DNA from 3 places in the Bacillus sp. FAU20 genome. Region 3 is predicted to be linked to each of the others. Evidence: riboswitches for the same ligand, from Rfam matches in the RefSeq annotation. Region 3 holds a riboswitch; each other region holds the start of a gene.

Region 1 (4,175 bases), on a different contig from region 3:
AACTCTTTCGTTAACGATATATCATTCTTTTCTTTCATTTCACGCTCAAGTTTTGCAATTTTCATATCAAATGTGTCACGCTCATGCTCTTCATTCATACGAGTTTCTAAGTCACGAATGTGATCTTCAATTTCTTCAAATCGTAAGAACGGATTATTTTCATCCATTTTATGCATCGCAGTATTCATACGACGATTTGCATGTGCCATATTTTCACGTGCCATTAGTTCCATACGCTTTGCGTGCATTTCTTTTAACTTATTTTTCATTTCAGAAAGACGACGCTCTAACTCATCAATTTGCTCTACAACACCTGCATACATTTCTTCTAATCGAGTTACTTGCCCTTCATAATAAGCTACCTCTTCTAAAGCACGTTCATGCAATTGTAATTCGCCTGCTTCTTGAGCAATGATAGCTTGCTTTGATCTTTTATTAACGAAATAACGCGCTTGCTCAAGCTCACGAGCAAAGTTAGATTTTAATGTTTTATGACGCTCAATTAACTTCTCAATTTTTGTTATTTCGCGCTCACTATCACGTAAATATTGGTTTAACATCGCAATTGGATTTTTTCTTTCCTTCTCATCTAACACGTTATGAAAATCAGCTAAAATTGCATCGCGTACACGTCCGAATAAAGATTGTTTCATTATAAATCTTCCTCTCTTCTACTTTATTTATAATTTGATTTATTGTTTTAATTTTTCATTAATTTGTTCCACTCATCTTCAAAGTTGCTATATGGTTTAGAACTTTCTGGAGCAGATTCAACAACTACATCTTTTTCTTTTTTCCACTCACGGTATCCGTAATATAAAACCACTAAAGCAGCGATACCGATTAATGCTGGCGAATGAGAAAGTGCAATGGATAAACCGATTAAACCAACAATACCCCAAGCTAACTTTCCAAAAAATGATTTAGCTCGCACAAATGATTTATAGCTCCAATATACAACTCCTGCTCCGATTGCGAACCCTACAATACCAGCAAGACTACCAAGAGCAATTAAAGCCAAAATACCGGCTGCGATAAACGCTAGAAATTGTTTCATCTTGTGCTTGCCTCCCTTCGATTTGATACTCTTATCTTAACTATTTTTTCATCTTTCCATAACGAGCTTAAGAACCGTTTTTAACTCAGACTTAAGACCGAGTCATATTCAGCCCTTTACGCAAAAAAACGTGCAGAGTCTATTCTCTGCACGTTTTTTTAATTACTAACATTCATATTAAATTAAGCTGTTTTATGATACTTTTTTTTCTCAGCTACTTTCGAAAACCTTGGAAACCCAATTAAAATAGAAACAATCCCACATACTCCAACTAAGATTGGATAAAATGCATATGGTAACAATTCAACCGGAGATAACGCTGCAAATCCTGCTGCCGTTAACATTTGGGCACCGTACGGAATTAATCCTTGCACACAACATGAGAAAAGATCTAATACACTCGCTGATTTACGAGGGTCTATTTCATATTGATCTGCAATATTTTTTGCAAGCGGGCCTGTAAAGATAATTGAAATCGTATTATTCGCTGTACACATATTTGTCATACTCACTAAACCAGCAATACCAAATTCCGCTCCTTTTTTCGAACGAATATTACGTGTTAATACATTCATTAAATATTGAATACCACCATTATATTGGATTAATTCAACCATACCGCCAATTAATATAGCAAGTAATACTAACTCCATCATACCGCCCATTCCAGTCGTTACACTTTTAAAGAAACTTTCTAACGTGTAACTTCCATCTATAAGACCGATAACACCAGATAGTACAGTTCCACCAGTTAATACAATAAGTACATTCCAGCCAAGTAGCGCTGTAATAAGTACTCCTGCATACGGTAAAATCTTTATCCAATCAAAGCTATGCGCTTTAACCTGCGTATCACTTCCTGAAGTAACTATTACTAATAGTACAATTGTGATAATAGCTGCTGGTAATACAATTAAAAAGTTCGTTTTAAACTTATCTTTCATTTCTGTTCCTTGTGAACGAACAGCTGCGATTGTTGTATCTGAAATAAATGATAAATTATCACCAAACATCGCTCCGCCAACAACAGTAGCCATCGCAAGCGCAATTGAGATATCAGTTTGACCACTAATACCTACAGCAATCGGTGCTAATGCTGCAATTGTTCCCATTGAAGTTCCCATCGCTAATGAAATAAACGCAGCAATAACAAAGATTCCAGCTATGATAAATCCTGGCGGTAAAATAGTTAACGCTAAATTAACAGTTGAGTCTACTCCGCCCATTCCTTTAGCAGTTTCAGAAAATGCACCTGCAAGCACAAAAATTAATACCATAATCATAATATCCGGATTTCCTGCACCTTTAGCGAACCGCTCGACTTTCACATTAAAACTTTCTTTACGATTCATCACTAAAGCGACTCCTACAGCAATTGAAATCGCTACAAGTATCGGCAATTTATAGAAATCACCTGTAATAATTCCAGAACCAATAAATAGCGCCAAAAATATCCCAAGTGGTAATAAAGCTAAACCATTTCCTCTCGTTTCTTTCAAAGTACCATCTCTCCCTAGTTTCAACCTTTTTCTAATGAATAACAAAAGACCTCTTCCAATGAGAAGAGGTCTTATACATCTATAAGAAACGCTCTTCTCATCTTTCAAGCACACGCTTGCTGGATTTGGCACAGCACTCTGAAATCGAGTCCGCTGCCGAGGCATCGTAGGGCCAGTCCCTCCGCCTCTCTTTATAAGAAGGTTTCATATTTATTTTTTAATAATAATTTCTTTCCTAACTTTACTCGCTTACAAAACAAAAGTCAATTGTTTTTTGTATAGATTTTTTTGGTAATTATACAAAAATGTGAATACAACAATCATTTTAACTTTTCGATTTCTTCTTCTAATATTGAAATCCAATAAAATTCACTATTTTTTATTGCAGCTAATATCCATTTCGTAGTGTACCAAGCTAACTCATACTCTTCCTTCGTGACATCGCCACTTTTATAAGCATCCTCTAGCTCCTCTTCATCTAATACATACACCTTACCGCTAGATAATAATACTACATCTAAATATAAATCATCAAAATAAGGTAAACCACGATCGTCTATTTTATATTCTTTCGCCACATCGATATAATATTGCACTAATTTTTTCTGATCATCTAACATAGCGGTAATCGCAAAGTTTTTCCCGTCTATGAAATATTGAATCCACATATACTGATCCGCTGCAATACAAAGTTCTTCACCATCATATTCTTTACAACTAGGCTTCCTCACCTTTTTTATATCCAGTATTCCGAGCATCCCCTCTTCCACTTGCTTAACCGTATAACCCTTCTCTATTAGCCTCTTCCACGAAGAACCGTCACCATATTTACGTTTCATTATGTCTGCTCCTCTTCTATATACAGAAAAGCTCCCACATATTATGTGAGAGCTTGTTCATATTATAATTAAGCCGCTTGACCCTTTTCAGAAATCTCTTTTAAATAAGCTTGTCCTTTTTCAGCGTCATATTGACCTTCCCACTTAGACATAACTACAGCTGCTAAAGAGTTTCCTACAACGTTAACTGCTGTACGAGCCATATCTAAAATACGGTCAATACCAGCAATGAACGCTAAGCCTTCAGGTGGAATACCTACTGTACCAAGTGTCGCTAATAATACAACGAATGATACGCCCGGTACACCTGCGATACCTTTTGATGTAACCATTAATACAAGCAATAATGTAATTTGTTGTGTAATAGATAAATCAATACCGTACATTTGCGCTAAGAAAATAGCCGCAATTGCTTGATATAAAGTTGATCCATCTAAGTTAAATGAATAACCTGTCGGAATAACGAAAGATGTAATTGCTTTCGGACAACCGAATTTCTCCATTTTCTCCATGATTTTTGGTAAAACTGTTTCTGAGCTTGCTGTAGAATACGCTAAAATCAGCTCGTCTTTTAAAATCTTAAAGAATTGGAAAATATTAATTCCAAATATTTTCGCTGTAAGTCCTAAGACAACTACTACGAAGAAAATCATTGCTCCATATACGACAATTAGTAATTTCCCTAATGGAATTAATGAAGCAAGACCAAATGTAGAAACTGTAACACCAATTAGTGCAAACACACCAAATGGTGCAAATTTCATAACTTGGTTTGTTACG
Region 2 (4,175 bases), on a different contig from region 3:
ATATGAGTAAAAAACCTGAAAAACAATGTATTTTGAACATTCGGAAAAATAAAGGTTAATCTTTACAAGGAAAACGTTACCACGTGTTACACAATCTTTCTTTACAATATATAAGGGGTTTCTTGATACACGTAATAATTCAGCCAATTAGAGAATAATAGATTCCCATGGCTCCTCCACCGTACAAGCGGCTTCTCATTTGGATTATTATGCTTAAAATAGTTTTTCGGCACATCAATATTTAACCCTTTTTGGCGGTCCCGGTCGTATTCTTGCTTTAACGTGTCACAACTATATTCACTATGCCCAAGCGCAAACACTTGTCTTCCTCCTTGCCCAATAACAAGGTGAACACCTGCTTCCTCAGAGTTTGCTAACAGTGTTAATTCTGTCACCTCTCTAATATCACTCTCTCGTACTTCTGTATGACGAGAATGCGGGGCAAAAAACAATTCATCAAACCCTTGTAACAGTTTCACATGTTGCTCGCAAACTTCATGTTCAAACACACCGAACATTTTTTCCTTAAGAGGATACTTTGGAACGCCATAATGATAGTACAAACCAGCCTGTGCTCCCCAGCAAATATGAAGCGTAGATGTTACATTCGTTTTTGAATACTCCATAATATGTTTAAGCTCTTCCCAATAATCTACCTCTTCAAAAGCAAGGGTCTCCACTGGCGCTCCTGTAATAATAAGCCCATCAAACTTTTCATTTTCAATATCACGAAACGTTTTATAAAAGCTTGTTAAATGTTCTTGCGTTACATTACGAGATAGATGTGATTCCATATGAAGCAAATGAACATCTAATTGTAACGGTGTGTTTCCAATTAAGCGAAGTAATTGCGCCTCTGTATCTTGCTTCGTTGGCATTAAATTTAATATAGCAATTTTTAAAGCACGTATATCTTGTGTTTCTGCCCGCTCCTTCGTCATTACAAAAATATTTTCTTTTTGCAACACTTTGCGAGCCGGTAAATCTTTATCAATTATGATCGGCATGTGTTTTGCCTCCAACTAGAGCTGCTTCCAAATCTGCAATAATATCAGAAACATCTTCTATACCAACCGATAAACGAATTAAATCAGATGTAACACCAGCTAAACGCTGATCTTCAGCATTTAATTGTCTATGCGTCGTACTAGCAGGATGTATAACGCAAGTTCGTGCATCAGCTACGTGCGTTACGAGAGTTGCTAGTTTTACATTTGCGATAAATTCTTTTGCTGCTTCTAATCCGCCTTTAATACCGAAAGTTAAAACACCACTAGCACCTTTTTTCAAATACTGTTGTGCTAATGAGTAATTTTCATTACTATCTAAGCCCGGATAATTCACCCATTCAATACGTTCATGATTAGCAAGCCAATTAGCAACTGCAAGAGCATTTTCACTATGACGTTCCATTCGTAAATGCAATGTTTCTAAGCCAATATTGCTAATATATGCATTGAATGGGCTCATACAATTTCCATAATCTCTTAATAGCTGAACACGTGCTTTCACAATATACGCTGCTGCACCAAAGTTTTGAACGTAACTTACACCATGATAACTTGGATCTGGTTCAACAAGTTCAGGATACTTCCCATTTGTCCAATCAAAGTTTCCACCGTCAATTACAATACCGCCTAAGGAGCTCGCATGCCCATCGATATATTTAGTCGTAGAATGAACAATAATATTGGCCCCATGTTCAAGCGCCTGGCATAAATAAGGAGTTGCTAATGTATTATCAACGATAAAAGGTACCTCTAATTCTTTAGCAGCAGCTGAAAATTCTTTAAAATTTAAAACATTCATCGCTGGATTTCCTAACGATTCTGCATAGATAAGTTTCGTCTTGTCATTAGCAAGCGCCGTAATTTCATCTGCCGTTAAATTTGGATTAAAGAACGTAACATCAATGCCCAGTTTACGCAAACTCACTCCAAATAAATTAAACGTTCCCCCGTAAACCGTTGAAGAACAAAGTAAATGATCCCCACTACTACAAATATTTAAAACGGCGAGCATAATAGCTGCTTGCCCAGAAGCCGTTGCAACAGCTCCTACACCGCCTTCTAAATCTGATAACTTCTGCTCAAATGCGGCTAGAGTAGGGTTTCCAATACGCGTATAAATATATCCTTCTGCCTCTAAGTTAAATAGAGCTGCTAAATCATCCGAAGTATCGTATTTATACGTTGTGCTTTGATAAAGTGGTAAAACACGTGGTTCACCATTCTTTGGCGTATAGCCACCTTGCACACAAATCGTTCCTTTTCCCCATGATTCTCCCATCTCTCATTCTCCTTTCTTTTATACAAAATAAAAAACTGCCCCTTTCCTGAAAACAAGAAAGGAGCAGTTTGAAAACACGCTCTAAAGGCTCTTTCTTATCTCTCAGGATTACTACCTGCAGGATTTGGCACAATTCCGTTATACGGCTGTTGCCAAGGTTTCATCGGGCCTGTCCCTCCACCTTTTCTTGATAAGACTATGCAATTACCGTTGATTTTATAGCAATAATTTCCTAATGTCAAACAGTTTTTCTGAATGTTCTAAAATAAATGTTAACAGTTTCATATAAAGCAACAAAAGAATTATATTCCATACTAACTCGAAAAATACCTTAGAAAAAAATGATTCATGTAAAATAAACCCGAATCATCTATTTTCATTAAACAAACTGTTTTAATAGAGCGTATAATTCTTCAAAATTATGCACTTCATATGTCGGTATAATCCCACTATCATTTAATTTTCTTTCTGGATTAAACCAACAAGTATCAATTCCCGCTACATATCCACCTTTAATATCAGCGCTTAATGAATCTCCAATAATCAGCCCTTCTTCAAGTGCAAAGTTAGGAATCCGTTCAAAAACATAATCAAAATACTCTTTCATCGGCTTTTGAAAACCTGTATCTTCAGAAACAAAAACATCTTTAAACAATGAATGTAACCCTGCATTACGCAAACGTTTATCTTGCGTCTTAGAAACACCATTTGTCACTATATACAATTCATACTCCCCTTGAATTTGATTTATAAATTCAAACGCACCTTGCATAAGTTGATCTCCTTCTTCTAAGTAGCTACGATAATTATTTTCGAATAATATCCCATCTACTTCTTCTCCATACTCTTTAAACAACAGAGAGAATCGTGTATTTACAACTTCATCGCGTGATAGTTCACCTTTTTCAAAAGCATCCCAAAGACCTTTATTAACTTTTTTATAATGCGCTTCGACCTCTCTACTTAGAGGAATCCCTTTCTCTTCAAACAGCATACGTAACGCTTCTTTTTCTGCCTTGTGAAAATCTAACAATGTATCATCTACATCAAATAATAGTATTTTGTATTTTTTCATAAACCCCTCACACTCTCTTTTCTACAAAAACAAATTTACATAAATCGTATCATTCCTTCTTGTAAAGATAATAGGAGATATCTCATACTATACATGGGGGGTGAAAATATGAAAATCAGCAAAAATGAGGAAGAAATTTATCAATACATGCGAATCCATCAATTCCATACCCCATTTTCATTTCATGTCTTGCCATATGTAGAGCTGCATTCTTTTCAAACGAAAGAGATGATATGTAGCGAAGGAAATGCTCTCCCTTATCTCTATTACTTAATTTCTAGGAAAGCAAAAATATATATGAGTCATCAAAACGGGAAGGTTTCATTAATTAACTTTATTCAAGCACCATCTTTTATCGGAGAATTAGGATTAATAGGAGTAGAAAATATTACTAAATCCGTTGAAGTACTAGAAGATTGTGTATGTTTGGCACTTCCTCTTAAAGATTGTCAGCAACTTTTATTACAAGATGCAACGTTTTTACAGCACTTATGTAAATTTATTGGAGAAAAGACAATTACTCGCACTGAAAATTACGCAAAAAACTATAGTTATCCTTTTGAAAATCGATTAGCTGCTTTTATTTTATTAACAGAGCAAAATAATTGTTATATAGAAAAGCATACCGAGGCCTCGGAATATTTAAATGTCAGCTACCGTCATCTTTTATATGTATTAAATCAGTTTTGCCAACAAAATTATTTAAGAAAAGAAGGCCGAACATATTATATACAAGATCGAAATACATTAGAAAAACTTGCTGATGAACTAAAAATATAAAAAAACAGCATTAACATGTAAACGTTAATAC
Region 3 (4,175 bases):
TTTGCCACCCACATCATAAACAACAACCTCTGTACCAGAAACATTCATTTCAGAACGAGAATTTTTTTTCTTCGGCTCTAGTTGCATTTTAGCCTTTATTACATTCATCTCTGTTCCTTCAGCCTTTATTCCCACATCATATGTCATCGTTACATTTTCTTCGTTTTTAAAAGCTTCATTCGCTTTATTAAAAACATCCTTCGCTGTTAATTCCTTTTCTTTCTGCACAACTTCTTTTTTCGGTTCATCAGTCTTTTTTGTTTTCTCATTACTACACCCTACTCCTAGACCGACTGCAAGTACTAAACTTGAAATTAAAATAAATTTTTTCATAACATCCCCTCCTCCCCAAAAATAATATCATCTCTTTTCCTATGAAATCCATATAATTCTTAATATTCCTCTTTAAATTTATTTTCTATATAGCAACATGTTTGAGAAAAACTTTAAATATGTTGTAAATAATAACAACTCATTTCAGGAGGTCATTATGAAAGCTATTATTTGCACAAAGTATGGACCACCTAATGTTCTCCAGCTTCAAAATGTAGAAAAGCCTAAACCTAAAAAAAATGAAGTATTAGTTAAAATTCACGCAACAAGTGTATCGACTGGAGATTGTAGAATACGTGGCTTTAATAGCCCCCCCTTATTTTGGATTCCTATGTGGATCATATTAGGTTTCAGAAAACCGAGAAAACCTATACTTGGCGTAGAGTTATCCGGTGAAATCGAAGACATTGGAACAGATGTAACACAATTTAAAAAGGGAGATCAAGTTTTTGCATTAACAGAACTAAACCTTGGTGGTTATGCGGAATACACATGCGTGCATGAAAGTGGATTAATAGCATTAAAACCTACCAATGTGACATATGAAGAAGCTGCCGTTATTCCTTTTGGCGGAACTTCAGCATTACACTTCCTTAGAAAAGGACAGATAAAAAAAGGGCAACGAGTACTTATATACGGCGCCTCTGGGTCAGTAGGGACAGCTGCCATACAACTTGCTAAATACTTCGGGGCGACTGTCACAGCCATTTGTAGTAGTTCGAATTTCGATTTAGTAACAACATTAGGGGCAGACAACGTAATTGATTATATGAAAGAAGATTTTACTAAGCAGGGCGAGCACTACGATATTATATTTGATGCAGTTGGAAAATATAAAAAGTCTCTTTGTACAGATGCATTAATGCCTAATGGAAAATATGTATCTGTGAACGGAATGATGGCAAAGGTCAGTAAAGAAGATATGAACCTGCTAAAACAACTAGCTGAAACAGAAAAGCTAAAACCTGTTATTGATAGAACTTACCGATTAGAAGAAATTGCTGAAGCTCATATATATGTAGAAAAAGGACATAAAAAGGGAAACGTTTCGATTACCTTAAAATAAAATATATTCTGAAAATATTATTGACAATTCTTTTTGTACGATTTACTATTAGTACCATATTCAAAACTACATACACATACTCTTATCAAGAGTGGCGGAGGGACTGGCCCGATGATGCCCGGCAACCGAGCTTATGACGTATAAGCTAAGGTGCTAATTCCTGCAAAACGATTTTTCGTTTTGGAAGATAAGAGAGGAATCTATTTCGTCTATTCGGCACCTCTCTTATTTTTGGGAGGTGCTTTTTATTTTGGAACGTATATGAAGGGGGATTTATAGATGAAAAAGGTATTATTAAGCATTGTAAGCGGAGCAGTATTGTTATTAGGCGCATGTAGCGTGAGTTCAAATAAAGAGGTAAAAGCATTAGACGAGAAAAAGATTACTGTCGGTGTAACAGGTGGACCACATGAACAAATTTTTGAAAAGGTAAAAGAAGTTGCAGCAAAAGATGGTCTCGAAATTGATATAAAAGTATTTAATGATTATGTAGCGCCAAACGTATCATTAGATGAAAAAAGCCTTGATGTAAATAGCTACCAAACGAAATCTTATTTAGATGTATTTAAAGCTGAACGCAATATGAAATTAACTGAAGTATTTTCAACAGTAACATTCCCTATGGGCGTATATTCTAAAGATGTAAAAGATGTAAAAGATTTAAAAGAGGGCGACGCAATTGCTGTACCAAATGACCCAACAAATGAACTTCGAGCTTTAAAATTATTTGAAAAAGCAGGGGTTTTAAAAGTTGATCCAAAGGCTACAGAAAAAGCGACTGCAAAAGATGTAATTGAAAATCCAAAAAAATTAAAGATTGTCGAATTAGAGGCATCTCAATTACCAACGCAACTAAGTGAAGTGAAAGCAGCTGCAATTAACACAAACTTTGCATTAGGTGCAAAATTAAGTCCAGCGAAAGATTCTATTTTCCGCGAAGGAAAAGATTCACCATATGTGAACTGGGTTGTTGTTCGTACTGAAAATAAAGATGATGCCGTTGTAAATAAATTAAAGAAAGCTTATCAATCTAAAGAAGTAAAAGAGTTTATCGAGAAAAAATTTGATGGTTCAATTTTACCATCTTGGTAGGAGCTGACGATAATGATTGAATTACAAAACATATCCAAAGTATTTACAACAAAAAAAGGGAATGTTGAGGCTCTTAAGTCTACTTCCCTTAAAGTAGAAAAAGGCGAGGTATTTGGAATCATTGGGTATAGTGGCGCTGGTAAAAGTACATTGATTCGATGTGTAAATTTATTAGAAAAACCAACGACAGGAAATATCATTGTAAACGAACAAGACTTAACAACGTTATCGACAAAAGAACTAGCAAAAGCGAGACAAAAAATCGGAATGATCTTTCAAGGATTCAATTTACTTAAAACTGTTACCGTTTATGAAAATATCGCATTACCGTTACGGCTTGCTGGCATTCCAAAAGCAGAAATTGAAAAAAGAGTAGAAAAGTATTTACGCATTGTCGATCTTTTTAATCGAAAAGATGCGTATCCAAGCGAACTTTCTGGTGGTCAAAAACAGCGTGTTGCAATTGCTCGTGCGCTATCACATGAACCTGAAGTGTTATTAAGTGATGAAGCAACGAGCGCATTAGATCCAGAAACAACCGATTCTATCCTTGATTTGCTATTAAAGATTAACGAAGAAATCGGAATTACGATTTTACTCATTACACATGAAATGAATGTCATCCAGCGTATATGTGACCGCGTTGCTGTTATGGAACATGGATCTGTAGTCGAAAGTGGAACTGTAAAAGATATTTTCACAAACCCACAACATGTAACAACGAAGAAATTTGTAAATAGCGCATTTGCAGCGAAAATTCCAGAAGAGGTACAGAAAGAACTACAACGTACTGGAGAAATTGTAACACTTTCATTTATTGGCACTACTTCAGGGGAACCTGCCTTAGCCGTTGCCACAAAACGTTTCCAAGTGTATCCGAATATTTTATCCGGTAATATTACGCAGTTAAAACATGAAGCATATGGGAAACTAGTCGTTCATATGCAAGGGGAACAAAATGAAATCCACCGTGCTTTATCATTTTTACAAGAGCAAGGAATCATCGTAGAAGGAGGTAGAACAGATTATGGGAAACAAGTCCTTTTTGGATGAATGGGGTAAAGTCATATGGGAAGCCACAATCCAAACCTTTCAAATGACATCTATTTCATTACTCATCTCGATCCTTATTGCACTGCCACTTGGCGTCACACTTGTTTTAACGAGACCTGGTGGGCAGCGTGAAAATAAAATCATCTATCCTATTCTTAATACGGTTATTAATGTTATTCGCTCTCTTCCATTTATCATTCTATTATTCTTTATCTTGCCTTTTACAAAGTTTCTAATGGGAACATCCATTGGCGTGCAAGGTGTTATCGTACCGCTTGTCGTCTTCACAGCCCCTTATATCGCACGTTTAATGGAGACAGCTTTACTAGAAGTCGATCGCGGTGTCATTGAAGCCTACCAAGCGATGGGAGTCTCTACTATAAAAATCATTTGGCACGTCATGGTGAAAGAAGCTCGTCCCTCCCTTGTACTTGGATTAACAATTGCAACAATTGGCTTAATTGGCGCAACAGCAATGGCTGGCCTTGTAGGTGCTGGCGGATTAGGGGATTTAGCATACCGCTTCGGACATTTACGCTACGAGCCTGAAGTAATGTATGCAACGGTCTTTATTTTAATTATCCTCGTTCAAGGATTACAATCTTTAGGGAATGGTGTTGCACGAAGACTG

The links. A riboswitch is a leader RNA that binds a small molecule or an ion and turns the genes downstream of it on or off. The one in region 3 is predicted to bind S-adenosylmethionine.
Region 1: another riboswitch for S-adenosylmethionine. It lies ahead of AC0OM3_RS17415 (Na+/H+ antiporter NhaC family protein); the one in region 3 lies ahead of AC0OM3_RS13185 (MetQ/NlpA family ABC transporter substrate-binding protein).
Region 2: another riboswitch for S-adenosylmethionine. It lies ahead of AC0OM3_RS19895 (bifunctional O-acetylhomoserine aminocarboxypropyltransferase/cysteine synthase); the one in region 3 lies ahead of AC0OM3_RS13185 (MetQ/NlpA family ABC transporter substrate-binding protein).

Annotation. Positions count from the first base shown of each region.
Region 1 is NZ_JBVYHY010000021.1:708,021-712,195, forward strand. It holds gene AC0OM3_RS17405 (PspA/IM30 family protein) at 1-653, opposite strand, end outside; gene AC0OM3_RS17410 (lmo0954 family membrane protein) at 701-1,057, opposite strand; gene AC0OM3_RS17415 (Na+/H+ antiporter NhaC family protein) at 1,240-2,556, opposite strand; SAM riboswitch class I at 2,651-2,756, opposite strand; gene AC0OM3_RS17420 (ribonuclease FAU-1 family protein) at 2,877-3,395, opposite strand; gene gltP (glutamate/aspartate:proton symporter GltP) at 3,464-4,175, opposite strand, start outside.
Region 2 is NZ_JBVYHY010000022.1:313,961-318,135, forward strand. It holds gene metA (homoserine O-acetyltransferase MetA) at 102-1,007, opposite strand; gene AC0OM3_RS19895 (bifunctional O-acetylhomoserine aminocarboxypropyltransferase/cysteine synthase) at 991-2,289, opposite strand; SAM riboswitch class I at 2,382-2,486, opposite strand; gene AC0OM3_RS19900 (YjjG family noncanonical pyrimidine nucleotidase) at 2,669-3,364, opposite strand; gene AC0OM3_RS19905 (transcriptional regulator YeiL) at 3,473-4,144, shown strand.
Region 3 is NZ_JBVYHY010000017.1:143,573-147,747, reverse strand. It holds gene AC0OM3_RS13195 (DUF6612 family protein) at 1-333, opposite strand, end outside; gene AC0OM3_RS13190 (NAD(P)-dependent alcohol dehydrogenase) at 491-1,399, shown strand; SAM riboswitch class I at 1,479-1,593, shown strand; gene AC0OM3_RS13185 (MetQ/NlpA family ABC transporter substrate-binding protein) at 1,679-2,491, shown strand; gene AC0OM3_RS13180 (methionine ABC transporter ATP-binding protein) at 2,504-3,544, shown strand; gene AC0OM3_RS13175 (methionine ABC transporter permease) at 3,519-4,175, shown strand, end outside.